Regions from separate parts of the Janthinobacterium sp. FT14W genome, predicted to be linked through region 1. Evidence: predicted binding sites of a transcription regulator. Region 1 holds the regulator's gene; the other holds the start of a gene.

Evidence for each region. The regulator NrdR, encoded in region 1, represses ribonucleotide reductase genes. The targets are predictions, from matches to a motif close to CACNANATNTNGTG.
Region 2: the regulator NrdR is predicted to act here: its motif matches at 7,063-7,076, upstream of GCN74_RS07595 (ribonucleoside triphosphate reductase).

Annotation. Positions count from the first base shown of each region.
Region 1 is NZ_WFLL01000028.1:12,075-23,391, reverse strand. Features, by position in the region: gene tolQ (protein TolQ) at 1-324, opposite strand, end outside; gene ybgC (tol-pal system-associated acyl-CoA thioesterase) at 372-773, opposite strand; ZMP/ZTP riboswitch at 1,090-1,213, shown strand; gene glyA (serine hydroxymethyltransferase) at 1,325-2,572, shown strand; gene nrdR (transcriptional regulator NrdR) at 2,718-3,182, shown strand; gene pilV (type IV pilus modification protein PilV) at 3,425-4,006, shown strand; gene GCN74_RS18370 (PilW family protein) at 4,003-4,989, shown strand; gene GCN74_RS18365 (PilX N-terminal domain-containing pilus assembly protein) at 5,001-5,663, shown strand; gene GCN74_RS18360 (pilus assembly protein) at 5,735-9,658, shown strand; gene GCN74_RS18355 (type IV pilin protein) at 10,022-10,474, shown strand; gene GCN74_RS18350 (GspH/FimT family protein) at 10,478-11,128, shown strand; gene ribD (bifunctional diaminohydroxyphosphoribosylaminopyrimidine deaminase/5-amino-6-(5-phosphoribosylamino)uracil reductase RibD) at 11,205-11,317, shown strand, end outside.
Region 2 is NZ_WFLL01000007.1:129,456-140,772, forward strand. Features, by position in the region: gene aspT (aspartate-alanine antiporter) at 1-531, opposite strand, end outside; gene aspT (aspartate-alanine antiporter) at 587-2,269, opposite strand; gene GCN74_RS07565 (transporter substrate-binding domain-containing protein) at 2,520-3,389, opposite strand; gene GCN74_RS07570 (heavy-metal-associated domain-containing protein) at 3,639-3,902, shown strand; gene ubiT (ubiquinone anaerobic biosynthesis accessory factor UbiT) at 3,935-4,462, opposite strand; gene ubiV (ubiquinone anaerobic biosynthesis protein UbiV) at 4,483-5,379, opposite strand; gene ubiU (ubiquinone anaerobic biosynthesis protein UbiU) at 5,389-6,426, opposite strand; gene GCN74_RS07590 (hypothetical protein) at 6,511-6,999, shown strand; gene GCN74_RS07595 (ribonucleoside triphosphate reductase) at 7,123-8,871, shown strand; gene nrdD (anaerobic ribonucleoside-triphosphate reductase) at 8,868-9,068, shown strand; gene GCN74_RS07605 (anaerobic ribonucleoside-triphosphate reductase activating protein) at 9,058-9,822, shown strand; gene GCN74_RS07610 (Pls/PosA family non-ribosomal peptide synthetase) at 9,914-11,317, shown strand, end outside.

The sequences.
Region 1 (11,317 bases):
GACGTCCAGCGCTTCGCGCGAACCGTACGAGGCCTTGCCCTTGATGAATTCGCCCATGCCGGCATCGAAGATGCGGGCCAGCGCGCCGCTCTGGTCGCGGTTGCCGCTGGCGTTTTGGTGCAGCGCATGCAGGTTGCCGCCGGCCCAGAAGCTGCGTTCGAATTCGATGGTCTGCTTGCGCGCCTGGCGCACGGCAAACATCTTGCGGAAAATGTAGGTCCAGCTGGTCAGGGAAATCAGCAGCAGCAGGGCCATGATCAGTTGCACGATCAGGTGGGCATTGGTGATGAGCGCGAGGAAAGAAAGATCTTGTGTAACGTTCATTGGCTGGCAGTCTGTTGGGTGAATTGTCCGGGGGTGGCGGGTAGGGCTCAGGCGTCGCGCATGCGGGCCGCTACTGCATCAGGCACGGCGCGCGGGCGCAATGCCGAGTCGACGCAGCCGATCTTGACGCGGGCCGTGTTCAGCAGGCGGTCGCCGCACCAGGCTTGTTGCAGGAAAACGATGGAGGCGCGCCCCATTTTTTCTATGCTTAATGTTAATTTTACCGTGTCATCGAGCCTGGCTGGCGCATGATAGTCGGCGTTGACGCTTTTGACAACGAACATCGCGTCGTGCTGTTCCAGCAATGCCTGCTGGCCCACATCGATGGCGCGCAGCCATTCGGTGCGCGCGCGTTCGAAGAATTTCAGGTAGTTCGCGTAATACACGATGCCGCCGGCGTCGGTGTCTTCATAGTAGACACGTACGTTCCAGGTAAAGACTGAAGGCATGTTTATTGCGCCAGTAGTGAGATTGAGCAACATTTTACGCGATTTTTCTTCTTGTGACTGTGGGCGCTTGCTGGAAAGCCATGCGAAAGCTGCATATAAGTTGCACCGCAGCATTGTAAATCCAGGGTACACAATGGCAAGCCTCGTAACATACGCTTACATGCCATGGCCAGGTTTAAGTCCAGCTTAAGAGCCGCTGCCTTGCACGGGGAACGGCCTGTGGCCATGCCCGGGCTGCGGCGGCGCGCGGCGATTATAGCGGCAGCGCTGCATTCCTTGCTCAATTTGGGCACTTAACTTACAATTTGACTTCCATTACGTCTCACGTGACTGGCGAAAAGTCGGCGATCTGCCTGGATGGCGATCGGCAAACCGGCGAAAGGTGGACACCCACCGGGAAACGTGAGATTTTTCATCAGCCGTTCGCCTGGGTAGCCACTATGGAAATGCACGAAGAGGCTGCCTGTCAAATGTTGTTATTCACTTAACGCCGGCTCCCCTCATTCGATCCAACCTGCCAGTACAAGCACCCTCATACTTGGAGTTTTTACATGTTTGCAAAAGATCACAACCTCGCCAACGTCGACCCTGAACTGTTCGCCGTCATTCAAAAAGAAAACGTGCGCCAGCACGATCACATCGAGTTGATCGCGTCGGAAAACTATACGTCGCCAGCCGTAATGGAAGCGCAGGGCTCGCAACTGACGAACAAATACGCCGAAGGCTATCCAGGCAAGCGCTACTACGGCGGCTGCGAATACGTGGACGTGGCCGAGCAACTGGCCATCGACCGCGTCAAGCAGCTGTTCGGCGCCGAATGCGCGAACGTGCAGCCGAATTCCGGCTCGCAGGCGAACCAGGGCGTGTTCTTTGCCATGTTGAAACCAGGCGACCTGATCATGGGTATGTCGCTGGCCGAAGGCGGCCACCTGACCCACGGCATGCCGCTGAACATGTCGGGCAAGTGGTTCGACGTGGTGTCGTACGGCTTGACGGCGGAAGAAGACATCGATTACGCGGCGATGGAACGCCTGGCGCGCGAACGCAAGCCCAAGCTGATCATCGCCGGCGCGTCCGCGTTCTCGAAAAAGATCGACTTCGAACGCTTCAGCAAGATCGCCAAGGAAGTGGGCGCCTATTTCATGGTCGACATGGCCCACTACGCCGGCCTGATCGCCGCCGGCCTGTACCCGAACCCGGTGCCGTTCGCCGACTTCGTCACCTCGACCACGCACAAATCGCTGCGCGGCCCCCGCGGCGGCATCATCCTGATGAAGGCCGAACACGAAAAAGCCATCAACTCGGCCATCTTCCCCGGCATCCAGGGCGGCCCGCTGATGCACGTGATCGCCGGCAAGGCCGTCGCCTTCAAGGAAGCGCTGAGCCCTGAATTCGTCGAGTACCAGAAGCAAGTGATCAAGAACGCCGACGTGCTGGCAAAAACCCTGATCAAGCGCGGCCTGCGCATCGTCTCCGGCGGCACCGAATCGCACGTCATGCTGGTCGACCTGCGCGCCAAGAACCTGACGGGCAAGGAAGCCGAAGCCATCCTCGGTTCCGCGCACATCACCTGCAACAAGAACGGCATCCCGAACGACCCGCAAAAACCGTTCGTCACCTCGGGCATCCGCCTGGGCAGCCCGGCGATGACGACGCGCGGTTTCAAGGAAGCGCAAGCGGAAGAAGTGGGCAACCTGATCGCCGACGTGCTGGACAATCCGCATGACGCCGCCACCATCGAGCGCGTGAAAGCGGCCGTGAAAGTGCTGGCCGACGCGCACCCTGTGTACGCTGCATAATTATTTGTCCAGAATGTGTCATACGGAGTAAGATTCTGTCTGACACATTCCAGTCGTGCCCCAGGGCGCCCGGAGTGATTCGGGCGCCCTTTCATTTAAGGGCGGCGATTTCCCGTAATTATTACTATAAAGTTGTATCCAGCCCATGAAATGTCCATTTTGCCAGCACGGCGATACCCAGGTTCTCGATACGCGCGTATCGGAGGAAGGGGATGCCATACGGCGCCGCCGCCGTTGCGGCAAATGCGACAAGCGTTTCACCACGTATGAGCGCATTGAACTTATCATGCCGGCCGTCGTCAAAAAGAATGGCAGCCGGACGGAGTTCGCTGCGGATAAGTTGCGCGGCAGTTTGATGCTGGCCTTGCGCAAGCGCCCCGTCGCGGCCGCCTCCGTGGATACGGCCATCGCATCCATCCAGGAAAAACTGCTGACCAGCGGCTTGCGCGAAGTCGATTCCGGCTATATCGGCGAGCTCGTCATGCAGGAACTCAAGCGCCTGGACAAAATCGCCTATATCCGCTTTGCCTCCGTGTACAAGAATTTCGAGGACCTGGCCGAGTTCCAGGATGCGATTGCCGAAGTGGGGCAGGCCCGCGGCAAGCCCTGACGCTTGCGCGAAGCTTCTTGTTCGACGACGGGGCCGCTTGCGCGCCCCGTTTCCACCACGCCAGCGCCCGCCTGGCAAGCGGCCTGATCAATCCGGGCGCGGTCTCTCTCCTCACTTTTCCCTATTTTGCAGCGACGTTTGCGCTGCCTCATGCCCGAGTTTTTGCGCGCGCCTATCTTGTAGCTGGGCCGGGCGTTTGCGCGGTTCCGGTCCGGGTTTGACTCTGTCAGCAGGAGAAGCTCATGCACAGCGGCACGCGTGGTCCCATGGATGGCAGCAGCCTCGTCGAGGTGCTGGTGTCGCTGCTGCTGTTGGCGCTGGGCCTGCTGGGCGCCAGCATCGTGCAACTGAATGCCCTGCGCGCGCGCCATGAGTCGGCATTGCTGTCGGCGGGCGTGCAGCTGGCCGCCGGCATGGCCGAGCGCATGCGCGCGAACAGCGTGCTCATGTATGGCCCCGACGGGGGCAATCCCTACCTGAACGTGGCCTACGCGGCGGCGGACGGCGCCGACGCGGGCGGCGGGCCGGACTGCTTTGGCGCTGCCGCCTGCAGCGGGGCCGACCTGGCGCAATTCGATATCGCCGAATGGAAACAGCAACTGCAATCGGCCTTGCCCGGCGCGCGCCTGCGTATCTGCCGCGACGTCCCCGCGTGGGATGCCGCCGCCCAAGGCTTGCACTGGGCTTGCAGCGGCGGCAAGGGCGCGCCCATCGTCATCAAGCTGGGCTGGCGCGGCCGCCAGCCCGATGGCTCGCCCGCCGTGAATGGGGCGGGCGAGTCGCTGCCCAGGCTGGCATTCCAGCTGGGGGGAGGGGGCGCATGAACGGCGTGAACGGCATGCGCGCTGGCAGGCGCCGGCATCGCGGCATGAGCCTGCTCGAATTGCTGGTAGCCCTGTCGCTGGGCGCGCTGCTGATGCTGGCCGCCAGCGCCATGCTGCTGGCGGCCAGCGGCAGTTATGGCGACCAGTCCGCCAGTGCGCGCCTGGACGACAATGGCCGCTATGCGCTCGATGCCATCGCCCGCGCCGTGCGCCAGACGGCGTACGTGAATTGGGACAGCAGCGCCGCGCCCGTCGCCCATGCCGACTACGACAGCGCGAATATCGCGGGGCTCGATGCGCACAGCCTGGGCAAGAACAGCGAAGGCATCAGCGGCGCGTTGCCCGATGCCGTGCATGGCAGCGATGTGCTGGCCCTGCGCTATTACGGCGCCGGCAAGGACGAGGGCGGCGACGGTTCCGTGCTCAATTGCGCCGGCTTCGGCGTGGGCGCCGCGCAAACGGAGGCGCAGCGGGGCTGGAGCATTTTCTATGTGGCCCAGGGCGCCGACGGCGAGGGCGAGCTGCGCTGCAAATACCGTGGCGCGAACGGCTGGGGCGCGGACGCCGTCATCCGTGGCGTCGACGGTTTCCAGGTGCTGTATGGCCTCGACACGGATACGCCGCCCGACGGCGTGGCGAACCGGTATGTCAACGCCAGCGCGCTCGACGCCTACGATGCGGCGCTGGTGCTGGCCGGCGCGGATGCGGCCGCACGCCAGCGCGATTTTCACCGCCGCACGCACTGGAAGCGCGTGGCCAGCGTGCGCGTGGCGCTGCTGCTGCATGGCGAGGCGGGCCAGGTGGACAAGCTGGCGGAACTGGGGCCGGCGCAGTTCGACCTGTTCGGCCCGGCGTATGCGGAGGCGCACGGCGACGACGACACGGGTGTGCGTATCGCGCGCGCGGCCTTGCCCGCCGCATTGCGTTCCCGGCTGCGGCAACTGGTGCAGACGAGCATCGTGCTGCGCAACGGGCCGGCCTAGGCGGGGGCGCGATGGCTGGCGCGGGCGTCCGCCGTTGCGCACCGTGGTGCCGACCTCGTACGCGCGACGGTGGCGCCACTCTCGTGTATGTGCTGTGCCTGTTGGTGATCATTTTGCTGCTGGGCATATCTGCAGCGCAGATGGCCTTGCAGGGAGAAAAGGCGGCGCGCGGCGAGCGCGACCGGCAGATCGCGTTTCAGGCGGCGGAGGAGGCATTGGTGGATGCGCAGAACGATATCGAAGGCTTGCCCGGCGCGCCGGGCCGCAGCAGCCTCTTCGCGCCGGACAGCGCGGCTGGGTTCGCGGATGGCTGCGGCGAGGGAGGCGCACTGGGCTTGTGCTTGCCCGCACCGCCGGATGCGCCGGCTCTCTGGCTGAGCATGGAACTGGATGGCGCCGAAGGGGCAAGTGCCGGCCGCACCGTGCCGTATGGCCAGTTTACGGGCGCCGTGATGCAGACGGGTCAAGGTTTCCTGCCGTCGCGCCGTCCTCGCTACCTTATCGAACTGCTGTCGTTTCACCCGCCCGGCGCCCAGGCGGCAGCCGCGGCCGGCAGCCTGGCCACGGAAAGCTATGTGTACCGCATCACGGCCATCGGTTTCGGCGCGCAGGAAAGCACGCAAATTGTGCTGCAAAGCTACTACCGCAAGCAGGCGGCCGGAGCGGGGCCATGAGGGCTTTATCGTCCGCTGCATGGCCGGCTGCATGGTCCGCTGCTTCGTGGTCCGCTTTATGGTCCGCTTTGTTGTCCGCCTGGCGGCGCGCCGGCCGCGTCTCGCTGTTGCTGCTGCTGCTGCTGCTGCTGGCCGGCTTGGCCTGCCTTACTTGCGGCCCCGTTGCGGCCGCCGCCGCGCCCCCGGTGGCGCTGGAGCGGGCCGACGCGGGCTTGCATGGCGCCAGGGTGCCGCCGAATCTGCTTCTCAACCTGTCCCTCACGCATGCTGCCGCCGCTGCCGCATATGGCGGCGAGTATGCGCCGCAGCGCGAGTACTTCGGTTACTTCCATGCGCGCATGTGCTACAGCTATCCGTATCGCAGCAAGGATGGCGTCATGCTGCCGGACTTGCGCGTAGCGACCGCTTACTTCTCAGTGCTGAAACCGGCCGATGCGCTGCACGGTTGCGGCGGCGACAGTTTCAGCGGCAACTTTCTCAACTGGGCCAGCGCCAGCATGCTCGACATCGTCCGTTACGCCCTGACGGGCGGCGACCGCGTCATCGACGAGGTACGCAAGACGGTGCTGCAGCGCGCCTACCTGCCCGATGCGGACGGCCCCGTCGACTTCTTTGCTCATCCCGTCTTTTTTCCGCGCAAGGTCTTGCAGACTGGCGTGTCGGCGGCGACGCCGTTTGCGCTGGCGCAACTGGCTATTGTTTCCTGTCGTAATCGTTTGCTATTCGGCGATGCCAGCCTCAGCCAGCCTGCGGGCGGCTCGTGCGATACCCCCGGCGGCGCAGCCACGCACGGCGTGTTTCTTGCGCGCGTGCGCGTGTGCGACGCTGTCGAAGGGCCGCTGCGCGACGACTTGTGCCTGGCGTATGGCAAGAACTACAAGCCGGTGGGCGCCGTGCAGCGCCATGGGGGCAGGGTGCGCGTGGGCGTGTTCGGCCACTTGAACGACGTGCCCGCCAGCGCCGGCCCCGTGTATGGCGGCGTGCTGCGCGCGCCGCTGGCCCATGTGGGCAGGCAGCGCTGGGCGGCGCCCGATTTTTTGCCGCAAGATAATCCCGACGCCGAGTGGAATCCCGCCACCGGCGTGTATATGGCCCAAGCCCCATCCCACCTTGAGGCCCAGGGCGCGGGCCCCGGTGGCGGGGTGACCGCTTACATCAATGGCCTGGGCCGCAGCAATGCCGGGCATCCCGGCGCGTACGCGGGGGCGGCGCCGCTGGCCGAATTGCTGTACGAATCGCTGCGCTACCTGCAGGGCCGGCAGGCGAGTGTTTTGGTGCCGCCCGCCACGGCCCCGCCTGCCAACGATGGCGGCTTGCCGGTCGTGACTCCATGGAACGATCCGCAAACGGCCAGCTGCCAGCGCCACGTGGTCGTCAGCCTCGGCGATGGGGGCATGGCGGGCGACCGTTACGTGCCAGGCAATCTTCCAGTTACTCCCGCCGCGCCTGGCGACCGCGCCCGCGCCGCGGATGGCTTTGCGCCGCCCCCGTTCGATGCGATGGCCTGGACGCATGCGGTGGGTAGCCTGGAAAGCGGCGCCGCGCAGGGCAATCCCGCGCCGCGGCCCGAACTGGCGGCACTGGAACTGCTGGCCGACGGCGCGGGCGGCGCCAGCTACCATGCAGCCGGCCTGGCCTACTGGTCGCATGTGCAGGCGTTGCGCCCTGGCGGCAAGAAAGACGGCCTGGCGCCCGTCGAACACTATGCGGGCGACTTGCGCCAAGGCGACCCTGCGGCCGTGCCCGCCGCCACGCCGGCCGCTACTCCCTTGTTGCTGGCGGCAAAATATGGTGGTTTTCTCGATGCGAACGGCGACGCCAACCCCTACAAGAGCACGGCGGGCAGCGCGCTGGAGGAGTGGAGCCTGGATGGCCGCTGGCCCGCCCATTACCTGCCCGGCAGCGATCCGGCCGCCCTGATCGGGGGATTGCGCGCAGCGTTTGCGGCGGCCGACAAGGGCAGCTTGCCGGCGACGCTCGCGGGGCCGGCGCTGATGGCGCTGGCCAGCGGCACGGAAGACGCATACTGGTTTCACACGCAGGTGCGCCTGGCCGATGGCACCATGACCTTGTCGCGCAGCGCCTTTGCCGTGGGTGCCGATGGTGCACTGTTCCCGGGCAAGCCATGGTGGCGCGCGGGCGGACAGGATAAGCCCGTGCCGGAGGGGGCGTCCGCATCCTTGCGTCCCGTCTATACGCTCGACGCCCAGGGCAGCCTGGTGCAACTGGCGTGGCAGCGGCTCGATGCGGCCCAGCGCGGCGCATTCGACGGCGGCGATGGGCAGGGCGAGGCGCGCCTGGCGTACCTGCTGGGTGAGCGCAAGCACGAGGTGGGCCAGCCAGGAGGATTTTTGCGGCGCCGCACGGGCAGCCTGGGCGCCGCGCCGCATGGCAATTTGCTGTACGTGGGCGCACCGGGACTGGGCATGCCGGGCACCGGCTATGGCTCGCACCGCAAGTTGCTGCTGCAGCGGCGCAAGGTATTGTACCTGGGTGCCAACGATGGCTTGCTGCATGCGTTCGATGCGCGCACGGGCAGCGAATTGTTTGCCTATCTGCCGCAAGCGCTGCTGCACGCCGCAGCCGCCGCTGCGAGCACTCACTACAGCCCCGGCCCGCTGCTCGACGGTGCCGCGGCCACGGCGGAAGTGCTGGCGCTGGGACGCTGGAAGACGGTGCTGGCATCCGGCATGGGCGGCGGGGCGCAGGGTGTATTTGCGCTCGACCTCACGGACCCGGCGCGCTTTGCGCAAGACGGGGCGCTGTGGGAATTCACGGACCGCGATGACAGGCTGATGGGCAATGTACGCGCGCCGCCCGCCTTTGCCCGCATCAATATGGGCGGCCAGGATGGGGTGGTGGCCTACCGCGATTTTGCCGTCGTGACCAGCGGCTACAACAACCATGTGGACGATGGCAAGGACACGACGGCACCCGCTTCCGCCGCCGCCATCTTCCTGCTGGCGCTGGACAAGGCGCCCGGCACGCCGTGGGTGTTGGGAAGTAATTACTTCCGGCTTAAGGTGCCCGTGGCCAGCGGCGGCGGCCAGGGCGGCGATGCGGGTGCGGATGGGGACGCCAGCGCAGGCGCCATGTCCCACGCGCTGGGCCCGCCCGCCGTGGTACCGGGCAGCGATGGTGCACTGGCCCATGTGTATGCGGGCGATTTGCAGGGCAATATCTGGCGCCTGGATATGACCGGCGGGCCGCCGTGGAAAGATGGTCAGGGACGCAAGCTCGTGTTTGTTGCGCGCGATGCGCAGGGCAGGCGCCAGCCCGTGACGCAGCAGCTGAACGTGGCGTATGCGCCCGATGGCGGTTATCTGCTGCTGTTCGGTACGGGGAAACTGGTCGAAGGGGCCGATACCTGGCCTTCCGCCTTCCTGTCGCAGTCGTTCTACGCCGTGCACGACGATCTGCGGGAGTCGTCGCCCACGCGCAGCCGCGCCGACCTGGAGCAACGCAGCCTGGGCGAGGCGGTGGACGGCGTGCGCGTCGATGGTGCCGAGCTGCGCTATACGGGCAGCGATGCCATGCGCGGCTGGTACCTCGATTTCATGAACACGGCGCAGACGGGCGAACGCAGCATCAGCAGTCCCGTGCTGGCTGCGGGCAAGGTGCTGTTCAACACCGTCCTGCCGGGGCGCTATCCCTGCGCCAGGCCCGCCACCCGCCTGTACGTGCTCGATGTGCTGAGCGGTTTTGCCGCCGATGGCGCCGGTGTCGTGCAGGCGGGTGCGCAGACGGGGCGTCTGTTCGATGGCCTGGCGCGGGCGCCGCCGCTGGCGTTGGAACTGAACAGCACGGTGGGTGCCGTGACGGCCACAGGGCGGGCCGAGGGTCGCAAGGAACTGGCCGTGCTGCAACCGGGCCTGCCCGCCACGGCCAGCGGGGCCGGGCTCAAGGTTGTCAGCGCGCCGCTGCCGGCCCGGCGCCTCAGCTGGCGTGAAGTGGCGAACTGGCGCGAATTGCACGAGGCGGCCAAGCAAAAATAGGCGTGGCCAGGCGGGCGCCTTGAGCGCCGGCATAGTGCAAGCTGACCAGGCGCAGGCCACGCGTGAGCCGGCCTGCCGGATCGATGAGCAACTTTTTGCGAAGGGGCAGTCATGGGGGCGGTGGCGACGCGGAACGTGTCTGCTGCAGGCGATGCAGGTGACGTCGGCGCAAGTGGTAGCGCAGGTGGGAATGCCGGTGGCGGTAAGGACGCTGGCAATAAGGACGCTGGCGCGGGGGGCTGCATGGGAGGCAAGGGCGGCAGTGCATGCGGGGGCGGGGAGCCAGTTCTGCACCCGCGTCCCTGTGCGCCGCCGCAACCGTGCGCGCGAGCCGCCGGTACCGCCCCTGCCGCAGCTGTGACAATGGGCGCCATTGCGGGCTTCAGCCTGATCGAGTTGCTGGCCGCGCTGGCGATCGTGAGCCTGCTGCTGGCCTCGGTCGTGCCCGCCTACCATGGTTACGTCTTGCGCGCCAAGCGGGTGCAGGGGCAGGCGGCCTTGCTGCGGCTGATGCAGCAGCAGGAGCGCTATTTTTCGCAAAATAATCACTACCTGGCTTTTTCCTCGGCGTCGCCTGCGCCGCAGGTGCAGCAATTTCCGTGGTGGTCAGGCGAAGGACCGGCTGCTGCCAGCGCGTATGAAATCGAGGCGCGGGCCTGTCCCGGCGTGACCATCGGGCAATGCGTGCTGCTGCGGGCCATGCCGGGCACGGCCAAGGTCGATGCGCAGTTCCGGGATGCCGATTGCGGCGTCCTGTCCTTGAGCAGCACGGGCCAGCGGGGCAGCAGCGGCCCGGCCAGCCATTGCTGGCACTAGGCCATGGCCACGCCGGAACGGGGGCGCGGCTGGGGGGGGCCATGTTCAAGCGGCCTTTCGCCTTGCTGCGGCAGGTCCCGGTTTGTCCGTTCGCGCAAGCGGCCAGTTCGGGCGGGTCATACCTTGCTTGAATTGCTGGCCGTGCTGGCGATTGCGGCGCTGCTGGCGGCCGCAGCCTTGCCCAGCCTGCAGCAGGTGCTGGCGCGCCAGCAGGTGCGCGCGGCGGCCACGGACTTGTTCTCGGCCATCGAATCGACGCGGGCGCAGGCGATGGCGCGGGGCCGGCGCGTGCTGCTGATGCCGGCAGGACCCGGCGGCACGGACTGGCGCACGGGCTGGCTGGCATTCATCGACCGCAATGCCAACCTGGTGTTCGATGACGGCGACGAATTGCTGTTGCGCCAGGGGCCGCTGCCGGCGGGCATCACGGCCCAGTTCGCGTTTTCGTCGGCCACGGCGCCGTTTTATATCGCCTACAATGGCGCTGGACGCAGTTGCAGCGCGACCAACAGCCTGGCGGCGCGCTGGGGTACCTTGTCCCTGACTTTGGGAAAGCAGGTGCGCCATATTAAAATCAATATGCTGGGCAGGGTGCGCGTGTGCGATCCGCAGCAGCAAGCGGCCAATTGCAGCGGCGTAGCCGACAGTTCGTAGCAAGACTCGCCATTTGGCGATTACCGATTATTCACCTTCAAAGAAGCCCGTGGAAATACTCAACGATATCGATGGCATGCGCCTGGCGCTGGAATGGGCGGCACGCGGTTTATACACGACCTCGCCGAATCCCCGCATCGGCTGCGTGATCGTCAAGGATGGCCAGGTGATCGGCGCCGGCGTGACGCA
Region 2 (11,317 bases), on a different contig from region 1:
GCAGACAATGATGGCGCCAAACGAGCCGAACACATACGTCACGGCATAGCCGACGGCCACGTTGCCCTGCAGGCGCGCCACCTCGTCGGCCGCCAGGCCCAGCTTGGTGATGGCGTCGCCGGCCGTGCCGATGATGGCCGACTGCGTCAGGCCGCCCGCCGCCACGCCCGCCGCCAGGCCCTTGTCCAGGCCGAAGATCTTGGCCATGATGACCACCGTCAGCAGCGCCGTCACGGCCAGCACGACGGCCAGGATGATTTCGCGCACGGACTGGCGGCCCAGGGAATTGAAGAACTGCGGTCCGCTTTCATAGCCGACCGCATAGATGAACAGCGCGAACAGCACCGATTTGACGCCGGGATCGATGGCGACGCCCACCTGGCTGACGAGCACCGCCACCAGGAGTGAACCGGCGACCCCGCCCAGCTGAAACGAGCCGAACTTGATCTTGCCGATGTAGTAACCCGCTGCCAGGGAGAGAAACAAGGCAATTTCAGGCGACTTCTTGAATAACTCGTGCAACCATTCCATGCTGACCGCCTTTCATGTTGAAGGAATTCTTGTTACATCCGCCGTGGCGGACGGCTTACGCGTGCACCGAGCCGGCCAGGGCCACGATGAGGGGCCCCAGCAAAGGCAGCACCACGTTCGAGATGGCATACGTAATCGTGTAGCCCAGCAAGGGCGTGGAATTGCCGGCCGCGTTCTGCACGGCCGACAGGGCCGGCGTGCTGCATTGCTGACCAGCAATGGCGCCCAGCAGCACGGGCGCTTCCAGCTTGAGGAAAAAGTGCCCGACCAGCAGCGACAGCGAGGCGGGGATGACGGCAATCAAGATGCCCATCAAGGGGAGCGACAGGCCGTACTGGCGGATCAGGTCGATTGCCTGCGGCCCCGATGCCAGGCCCACGCAGGCGATGAAGGTGGCCAGGCCGATATCTTTCATCATGTCCAGCGCGCTGGGGGGGATGCCCGGCATGCCCGGTTTTCGTGCCTGGTACCAGCCGAACACGAGGCCCGTCAGCAAGGCGCCGCCGCCCGTGCCCAGCGAAAAGGGGATGCCGCCCAGCTTGGCGGTAAAGCCGCCGATATACACGCCCAGCACGATGCCGATGCTGGCGTACACGATATTGCTGCGCTCGCCCGTGGGCACGCGCTTGCCGATGGCGGCCAGCGCCGTGTTCAGCTCGCGCCCTTCCGTCGTGCCGTACAGGCGCAGCACGTCGTCGCGTTGCAGGGAAAGATCGGGCAGCGGCGGCATGCTGTGCTCGCCGCGGATGACGGCCGCCACATGCACGCCGGCCGGCAAGGCCAGCTGGCGCAAGGGCTGGCCCACGAGGGCCGCCTGCTGCAGCACCACTTCCACGGCGGAGACAGCCATGTTCAAGCCCGTCGTGTCGGCAAATTCTTCGCCCAGGATGGCTTCGGCCGCCACCAGCGCGGGACGGTGGCCGATCACCAGCACCTCGTCATTGTTGCGCAGGCGCAGTGCAGGTTCCAGGGCCAGCACCTTGCCATGCCGGCGCACGCGCGTGATGCTGGCGCGGCCCGCGAAGATATGCTGCAAGGCATCGAGGCGGCGTCCCGCGCCCCGGCTGATGCGGTAGGCGCGGCCCACCATTTCCGGCGTCGCCTGCACCCCGTCGCCATCCGTTTGCGCGCCGCCCATCTTTTCCCACAGCTTGTCCGCTTCCTCGCGCAGGTTGACGCGCAGCAGCAGCGGAAAGATCTGGCTGGTGACGATGACGATGGCAATCAGGCCGAAGATATATGTGATGGAATAGGCGGTGACCACGTTGGCCTGCAGCTCGGCGATGCGTGCCGCCGGCAGCGCCAGCTTGGAAATGGCGTCCGTGGCCGTGCCGACGACGGCCGATTCCGTCGCTGCGCCAGCCATCATGCCGGCCGCCGTGCCCTGGTCCAGGCCCAGGAAGCGCGTGGCCAGCAGCACCAGCGCCAGCACCACCACCACTTCGATCAGGCACAGCAGCCCCAGGCGCAAGCCCTTGGCATTCAGGTTGGCAAAGAACTGGGGACCGCCCGCATAGCCGAGGGCAAAGATGAACAGCATGAAGAAGACATTCTTGACGCTGGCGTCCAGGGTGATGCCCGCCTGGCCGATCAGCAGCGCGGCGATCAGGGTGCCGCACACCCCGCCCAGCTGGATGGGACCGAAGCGTATCTGCCCGACCGCGTAACCGAGGGCCAGCGCCAGGAACAAGGCCAATTCCGGAACCTGGTGCAATACCGACGCGATCGAATCGAGCATGGACAAACCTTCGAAAAGAGACGGATGGTGACCCGTTCCCGGGCTGGCAGACGCTGGCGGTTGAACGGGCGTACAGGGTCCCGCGCAGCACGGGCCATGGCGGCCCGTGCCGGGGAAATGTTGTTACGAGGAATCATATTCGGTGAAAAATTTACAAGTGTCAACAGGTGTTCTGTTGAACTCGCCTTGCGTTTCATCAAACATCGGGCGCACGATTGAAGCGGTTATTTGACACAAGTCAACAAAACCATTAGTGATGTTTGGGGCGATACCACAGTGCCTTGCGCACCAGCGGAGTGGCCTCCGGCAGGTCCGCATTGGCCAGCTCCAGCACGTGGCGCCGGGACAGCTGCAAGCTATCCGCCAGGCGGCCGAAATGCTGCTGGAACAGCTGCGCGAAGCTGCCATCGGCCAGCATGGTTTCCAGTCCGATTTCAAGATGGCGCGCCAGTTCCGGCCGGTGCTTGCCGACAAAAAAGTACAGCGCGGCCGGGTAGCGGATGACCAGGTGGGCGTCCAGCGCCAGCGGCAGCTGCGCATGGCTGGCCAGCTCGCTTTGCGCTTCGATCACGGAACGGGGAAAGTAATCGATGCGCCCTGCCGCCAGTTGCTGGAACAGGCCCTCGTAGGTGCTCGAGGTATCGAGGCGCAAGCCGTTCGCCTGCAGGATGGCGCAATCGGGCCAGTCGCGCATCTGGCCCGCCGACAGCCGCGCCAGGGCGGCGATGCTGCGCACGTCGCGCAGCAGCTGCGGCTGGCGCGCCTGGATCAGGGCCACGCGCCAGCCGATCAGGCCGCGGTCGATGGGGATGCGCACCGGCAGCAAGTGCGTCTCGCGCGCGCGGCTCGTCATGGCCCAGACGACGTCGACGCTGCCCGACGCCGTGGCGATTTCCTGCATGGCGCGCGTCTGCACCATGCGCAGTTCCGAACGGCGCAAGGCATATGCGTGGCCCGAACGGGCCAGCGCCCGTTGCAGCAAGGCCGTCACATATGCCTGCTGCGGATCGCTGAGCGCCTGATGGCGCGGATACACGAGCGGCGGCGGCGGCGACGGGCCCGCGGCCGCCGCGCGCAACGGCCACAGGCCGGCAAGCATGAGCAGGGGGCGGCGCTGCATGGCCCCTCCTTTCCAGCGCTTTCATCAGCGTTCTTATCAGAATGACAGTATCGCGCAGCACACTGCGCTTGTCGACTGGAATAGGACAGCTGTGTATAAAACAACAGCAGTTTCTGGCTGGCCCCAGGAGCCTGGAATTAATACAGATCAACAAAAGCTCAAATAGCAAATAAATCTTGCGTGCTGCTCTGGACGGCATGCGCAGCCCTCGCCTACGCTGTTTTTTTATTTGAAAAACAAGAGGGATACATGCAAACAGCACGCTTGAATATCATCGGTATGGATCACGAAGGCTGCGCCGACAGGCTGACGGGAGCGCTCGAAGCCGTCACGGGCGTGGCCACCGTGTGCGTCTCGCTGGCGCGCCACGGGGCCACGGTGCAATTCGACGAGCGGCTGGCCACGCAGGAGCGCCTGCTGGCGGCCGTCAACGACGCCGGCTTCATGGGTGAAGCCTCCGACGAGGAACAACTGCCCTCCTGCAGCGGCGCCTGCGGCCACTGCCGCCACTGAACGCCTGCCGCCGCCTTGCTCCCCCCGCTCGCCTACCCTTCCCGCGCGCCCCGGTCGCGCAGATGCGCGAGCACGCGGCGCGGTCCCAGCGCCTGCAGGTCGAACGGCGGCAGCTCGATGGCGTCGAGCGTATTCTTGAACAGCAGGCCCAGTTCCGTATCGCCTTCCAGGCTCAGACGGCGGCTGAAGAACAGGGTGTCCGGATCTTCCTGGCGCCGCGCCAGCAGCATCAAATCATGCACGCTGGCGGCGATGCACAGGTCCGTCACGTCGGCATAGCGCTCGGCCACGAACACCGTGCCCTGCCACTCGAAATCGAAGGCGATGCCCGCATCGAGCAGGCGCAGGCGCAAGCTGCGCCCTTCCAGGCTGCGCCGCACGTCGTCCGGCAACTGCGGCGCCAGCAGGCGGTTCAAGCCTTGCACGAACAGCCACGAAGCGGGATACGGCGGCAGCTTCGACAGCAATTCGGCCAGCGGTTCGGGCAGCCGGTACGACGCTGCGGGCTTGCTCATGCCGGGCCGGGCCGGGACAGGCAGTCTTTCCAGTTGATCTTGCATGGTGTGTCCTTTCGATGCGTTCAATGAGCGGCGTGCTGTTCCATGCCAGGCTGGCCGTGCCAGTAACCGTCGCAGGCGCCGGCCGGCTGGCAGGCCGCCAGCTGCGCCTGGGCGCCGATGCCGCTGACCTGGCCGCGGCGGGCACGGTCGAAGATGGCGATGACTTGTTCCGTATGCATGGCCTGCGGGCTGATGCGCGCCACGGCCACGCCCATGTCGCGCATGGCGTCGAGTTCGCGCACCAGGTTGTAGACGAGCGCCGACTGCGTCTGCGTGCCGTTGAGCACGAGGAACGGCACTTCGTCGCGCGTGCGCAGCAGCAGGCCGTCCGGCTCTTCCAGGCAGCTGTAGCCGCAATCGTCCTTCGGCAGGTTGCGGTTGCGCGCCGTGAAGCAGCGCGCGGAAAACGCCAGCGGCATGCGGCCGTAGGCAAACACCTCCGTCTCCAGCCCGTCCGGTTTCTGGCGCTGCATTTCAGCCAGCGCCGCCTGCCCCATTTCCAGCGGCATCACCCAGCGCCGCGCGCCCAGGCGCGCCAGCAATTGCAGGCTGGGGCCATTGAACAGGTTCAGGTGGGGACCGGCGACGAAGGCAACGCCCTTTTCCATGCAGTGCACGGCGCCCATGTCGTTGGCCTCGACGCCGTAGCGGCCATTGCCCGTGATGCGGCGCAAAGTCGCCAGTTCCGCGCCCGCCTCGATCAGCGCCTGCGTCGACAGCACCACTTCCTTGCCGGCAGCGGCCAGCATGTCGGCGATATCGAGCCAGTCGGCCAGGCGCACCTCATGCCGGCGCGAGCAGACGGTTTCGCCCAGGTAGACGATATCGACGGCGGTGCCGGCGATCTGCTGGTAAAACTCGAAGACCGTGGCGCGCGGCCAGTAGTACAGCAAGGGACCCAGTGAAAGCTTCAGCATGTTCATCCTCTATTTCCAAGATCTGTGGTAAGCGCCCAAGGTGTGCTGCTGGCCCTCGGCCAGCTTGTCCATGGCCGCCATCCAGCCCGGCTTGACGGCATAGCGGGGATTGCCTTCGCGGCAGGCGTCGATCGCTTCGCGCCACACGCGCGTGACCTGCGCCACGTAGGCGGGACTGCGCTGGCGCCCCTCGATTTTCACGGCGCGCACGCCCATGGCGATCAGTTGCGGCAGCAGCGCCAGGGTATTCAGGCTGGCCGGTTCCTCGATCGCGTAATACTCTTCGTCGTTGACTTCGAAACGCCCCTTGCACAGGGTGGGATAGCTGGCATTCTCTCCTGGCGCATAGCGGTCGATCAGCACGCCGTTCAGGCGCGATTCCAGGCCGTTCGGCGTTTCCAGCCAGCGCACGGATTTCGCCGGCGAGCAGACGCCGTGGGTGTTCGGCGCCTCGCCCGTCGCATACGACGACAATGCGCAGCGCCCTTCGACCATCACGCACAGGCTGCCGAAGCCGAACACCTCGATCTCGACTTCCGTCTTGGCTATCAGCTGCTCCACCTGCGCCATCGACAGCACGCGCGGCAGCACGGCGCGGGCGATGCCGAAATGTTCGTGGTAGAAGTTGATGGCCTCGTAGTTGGTGGCCGAGCCCTGCACGGACAGGTGCAGGCGCAGCTGCGGCTGGTGCTGGGCCGCGTAGGCCATCAGGCCCGGATCGGCAACGATCATGGCGTCGATGCCGGCGTCGGCGGCGCGGTCGATGGCGCTGCGCCACACGGCCCAGTTGTGCGGCTGCGGATAGGTGTTCAGCGCCAGCAGCACCTTGCGTCCGTACTGGTGGGCGTAGCGCACGCCCTCGGCGATGGCCTTTTCATCGAAATTGAGGCCGGCGAAATTGCGCGCGTTGGTGGCGTCGCGAAAGCCCAGGTAGACGGTGTCGGCGCCATTGTCGATGGCCGCTTTCAGGGCAGGCAGGCTGCCGGCGGGACAGACCAGTTCCAGCGGTCCGGCCACGCGGGTGGCGGGGGTTGATTCAAGCATCATGATGTTCACAGTCCTGTATCGGCTCAGGGTGCAGACTATAGCCCCGCCCATGCCGCCCAGTCCTTGACGCAGGTGAAGGAATGCATGCATGGCTGGCGCGCGTTCGACTTGCTTGACCTGGCTGTAAAATGCCCGTCCCCTTACCCGATTCCGCTGACCGCCATGCCCCGCAAACCGCTGCTGATCTTCCTGCTGACCCTGTTCCTCACCGTGCTGCAGGTGCAGTGGGCCGCGCCCGCCGACGGCTATGACGCCGAGTCGCTCTCCATCCTGTCGCCCGAGGTGCTGGGCGCGTATCCGGGCGTATTGCTGCTGTTCCTGCTGGCCGTCTTCGCGCGCCGCGCCATGTCCGTGCGGCGCCAGGCCGCCATCTGCACGGGCTTGCTGGCCGCCTACTGGCTGCTGGCCAACTACGTCACCTTCGACGCGCGCGTGGCCAGCTGGAGCACCTTCTCGCCGCTGGAAATCTGGATGCACGTGCTGCCCGCCTCCGTCATCAGCATCGCCGTCTGCGGCGCCGCCTGGTTCGGCCTGGGCTGCGTCGTCCTGCGCCAGTGGCGCGCGAAAAAGTAAACAGGGGCGCTTTTTTCACCTGCATCAAGGATTCGTCACGCCACTGCACGCGCCCTTTGACGCCACTATATTTAGTCATTAATCTCCATAAAAACACCGCATGTTGTGTTTATTGGAGGTTTCATGACGACGAATGCAGTTTCCCCCCCGCGCGGCCAGGTCGATGTCGCCGCGTCCATCAACGAATACCTGGAACGGCGCGACTGGCGTGTCAACGCCAACGCCAACCAGGGTTATTCCCTGGGCGGCCTGATCCTCAATGTATCGGGCAAGGTCATCGCCAACTACTGGCTGGACCAGGTGTACCCGCCGGAAGTGGGCGCGGCGCACCGCGAAGCGGCGCTGCACATCCACGACCTCGACATGCTGGCCGGCTATTGCGCGGGCTGGTCGCTGCGCACCCTGCTGCATGAAGGCTTGAATGGCGTGCCAGGCAAGATCGAGTCTAGCCCGCCCAAGCACATGTCGAGCGCCATCGGCCAGATCGTCAACTTCCTCGGCACCCTGCAAAACGAATGGGCCGGCGCGCAGGCGTTCAGCTCCTTCGACACCTATATGGCGCCCTACATCCGCAAGGACAGCCTGCGCTACGAAGACGTGCGCCAGTACATGCAGGAACTGATCTTCAACCTCAACGTGCCATCGCGCTGGGGCACGCAGACGCCGTTCACCAACCTCACTTTCGACTGGGTCTGCCCGGACGACCTGCGCGAGCAGATTCCCGTCATCGCCGGCCGCGAGATGGATTTCAGCTATGGCGAGCTGCAGGCGGAAATGGACATGATCAACCGCGCCTACATCGAGATCATGATGGCGGGCGACGCCAAGGGCCGCGTGTTCACCTTCCCCATCCCCACCTATAACATCACCGAGGATTTCGACTGGCATAGCGAGAATGCCGAACGCCTGTTCGAGATGACGGCCCGCTACGGCCTGCCCTACTTCCAGAACTTCATCAATTCGGAACTCAAGCCGAACATGATACGCTCCATGTGCTGCCGGTTGCAGCTGGACTTGCGCGAACTGCTGAAACGGGGCAATGGCCTGTTCGGTTCCGCCGAGCAGACGGGTTCCCTGGGCGTGGTGACGATCAACTGCGCGCGCCTGGGCCACCTGTGGCGCGGCGACGAAGCGGCACTGCTGGCCGACCTGGACCGCCTGCTGGAGCTGGGCAAGGCCAGCCTGGAAATCAAGCGCCGCACCATCGAGGAGCTGATGCAGCAAGGCCTGTTCCCCTACACGAAGCGCTACCTGGGCACCCTGCGCAACCACTTTTCCACCCTGGGCGTGAACGGCATCAACGAGATGATCCGCAATTTCAGCGGCGACGCCCATGACATCACGACGCCCGAAGGCCATGCGCTGGCCGTGCGCCTGCTCGACCACGTGCGCGCCCGCATGGTGCAATTCCAGGAAGAGACGGGCCATATGTACAATCTGGAAGCGACGCCGGCCGAAGGCACGACCTACCGCTTCGCCCGCGAAGACCGCAAGCGCTATCCCGCCATCCTGCAGGCAGGCACCGTCGACAACCCGTATTACACGAACTCGTCGCAGCTGCCCGTGGGCCACACGGACGACCCGTTCGAGGCGCTGGAATTGCAGGACGCGCTGCAGCGCAAGTACACGGGCGGCACGGTGCTGCACCTGTACATGACGGAAGCGCTGTCGGACGCCAACGCCTGCCGCGAACTGGTGAAACGCGCGCTGAGCCGCTTTTCGCTGCCCTACATCACGGTCACGCCCACGTTTTCCATCTGCCCGCGCCACGGCTACCTGGCCGGCAAGCATGAATTCTGTCCCAGCTGCGACGCGGAGCTCATTGCCCGTAAGCAAGCCCAACCTGCTCCATCACTTGAGGAAACGCCATGAATGCACGTCCCGACTTCACTCCCGCCATCACCCTGCTCGATACGGAACGCCAGCGCTGCGAAATCTGGACCCGCGTGATGGGCTACCACCGCCCCGTCGCCTCGTTCAACATCGGCAAGCAGGGCGAATTCCACGAGCGCCAGTACTTTACGGAAGCGAGCGCCCGGGTCGGCCAGCCCGCCTGCCATGGCGGCTGAACTGAAGGTGGGCGGCCTGACGCCCTTTTCCGCCACCGACTATCCGGGCAAGCTGGCGGCCGTCGTCTTCGTGCAGGGCTGCCCCTGGCGTTGCGGCTATTGCCACAATCCCCATCTGCAGCCGCGCACGCCGGACGGCGCCATGCCCTGGCGCGACGTCCTGACCTGGCTGCGTCGCCGCGTGGGCCTGGTCGACGCCGTCGTCTTCAGCGGCGGCGAGGCGTGCATGGACCCGGGACTGGCACGCGCCATGCAGGACGCCAGGGCGCTGGGCTTCGGCATCGGCCTGCACACGGCCTGCATCTATCCGCAGCGCCTGCAGGAAGTGCTGCCCCTCGTCGATTGGGTGGGTTTCGACATCAAGGCGCCGTTCAGCGACTATCGTCTTGTGACCCGCGTGGCGGGCAGCGGCGAGCCGGCGCGCGCCTGCCTGGACGCCATCCTCGCCAGCGGCGTGGCCCATGAATGCCGCACCACTACCCACCCGGACCTGCTGCCCGACGCGCAGCTGCTGGCCCTGGCCGCCACCCTGGCGGCGAAAGGCGTCAGCAACTACGTGCTGCAGCAGTTCCGGGCCGAAGGCTGCCAGGATGCGGCGCTGGCCGGCCGCCCCCTGCACGGCTATCCGGCGCCGCAGACATTGGCGCAAATCGGTGCCATGTTTCCCCGTTTTACATTCCGTAACCATGGCAATGAAGCCGGCGGCAACATAATTTCGGAAAGCCCCGCAAAATTCCCCGTTCTGCAACGCTGAAATGTCTTGCGTGCTGTAATGTATCAACTGTGCTGCGCAACGCGCGCAGCCCGTCAGATTCCTCACACAGCATTACAGATAAGCGTCATCCATGAACGATTTCACCGCAGTCAGCCCAGGCATTCCTTCCACCCACGCCGACATCCTGTACGGCCCGCCGCGACCGGATCTGCTGCGCGAGGAAGTGCTGGCCGACCTGCTCGAGGCGACCGCCTGCCGCTGCCCGCAGCAGATCGCCCTGATCGATGGCGCGCGCCGCATCACGTATGCGGAACTCGATGCGCAGGCTAGCCTGGCCGCGTCGCGCCTGGTGGCCGCCGGCGTCCAACCCGGCGACATCGTGGGCCTGTGGCTGCCGCGTGGCGCCCACCTGCTGCTGATGCAGGCGGCCATCGCCAAGGCGGGCGCCGCCTGGCTGCCCGTCGATGAAGACACGCCCGTCGAGCGCCTGCAGGTGTGCCTCGATGACGCCAGCGGCGCGGGCGTCGTCAGCTGCGCGCAGTTCGCGCCGCGCCTGGCGCAGGCCGGGGTAGGCCGGCCCGTGTGGACGGCGGAAAGCCTGCTGGCCCCCGCCGCGCCGGGCGAGGCGCTGCCCGCGCGCGGCGCCGTGCTGCCAGAACACCCGGCGTACGTGATCTACACGTCCGGCTCCACGGGCAAGCCGAAGGGCATATTGATTTCCCAGCGCAGCATCTGCCACTTCCTGCGCAGCGAAAACGCCGTGCTGGAAGTGACGCAAGACGACACCGTCTACCAGGGCTTTTCCGTCGCCTTCGACATGTCGTTCGAGGAAATCTGGATCGCCTACCTGGTGGGCGCCACCCTGTGGCTGGGCCCCAAGGATATCTCGGGCGATCCGGAAGCCCTGCCCCGCGCCCTGGCCGCAAACAAGGTCACCGTTCTGCACGCGGTGCCGACCTTGCTGGCCCTGTTCGCCGAAGAAGTGCCCAGCCTGCGCCTGATCAACCTGGGCGGCGAAATGTGCCCGGAATCCCTGGTCGAGCGCTGGTCGCGCCCGGGCCGCGCCATGTTCAACACCTACGGCCCCACGGAGGCGACCGTCTCGTGCAGCCTGGCGCGATTGCGGCCCGGCGAACCCGTCACCATCGGCACGCCGCTGCCCAACTATGGCTTGCTGGTGCTGCAAGTGGCCGAAGGGGGAGAAAACCGTCCATTGACCCTGCTGCCACGGGGCGAGACGGGCGAATTGTGCATCATCGGCCCCGGCCTGGCCGAGGGCTACCTGGGCCGGCCCGACCTGACGGTGGAAAAATTCCTGCCCAATCCCTGGGCGACCAGCGACGACGATGCGCGCCTGTACCGCACGGGCGACCTGGCGCGCATCGATGCGGATGGGCAGGTGCTGTGCCTGGGCCGCGCCGACGACCAGGTGAAAATCCGCGGCTTCCGCGTGGAGCTGGGCGAGATCGAAGCCGTGCTGGCACAGCAGCCCGGCGTGGGCACGGTGGCCGTCCTGCTGCGCAAGGATGACGGC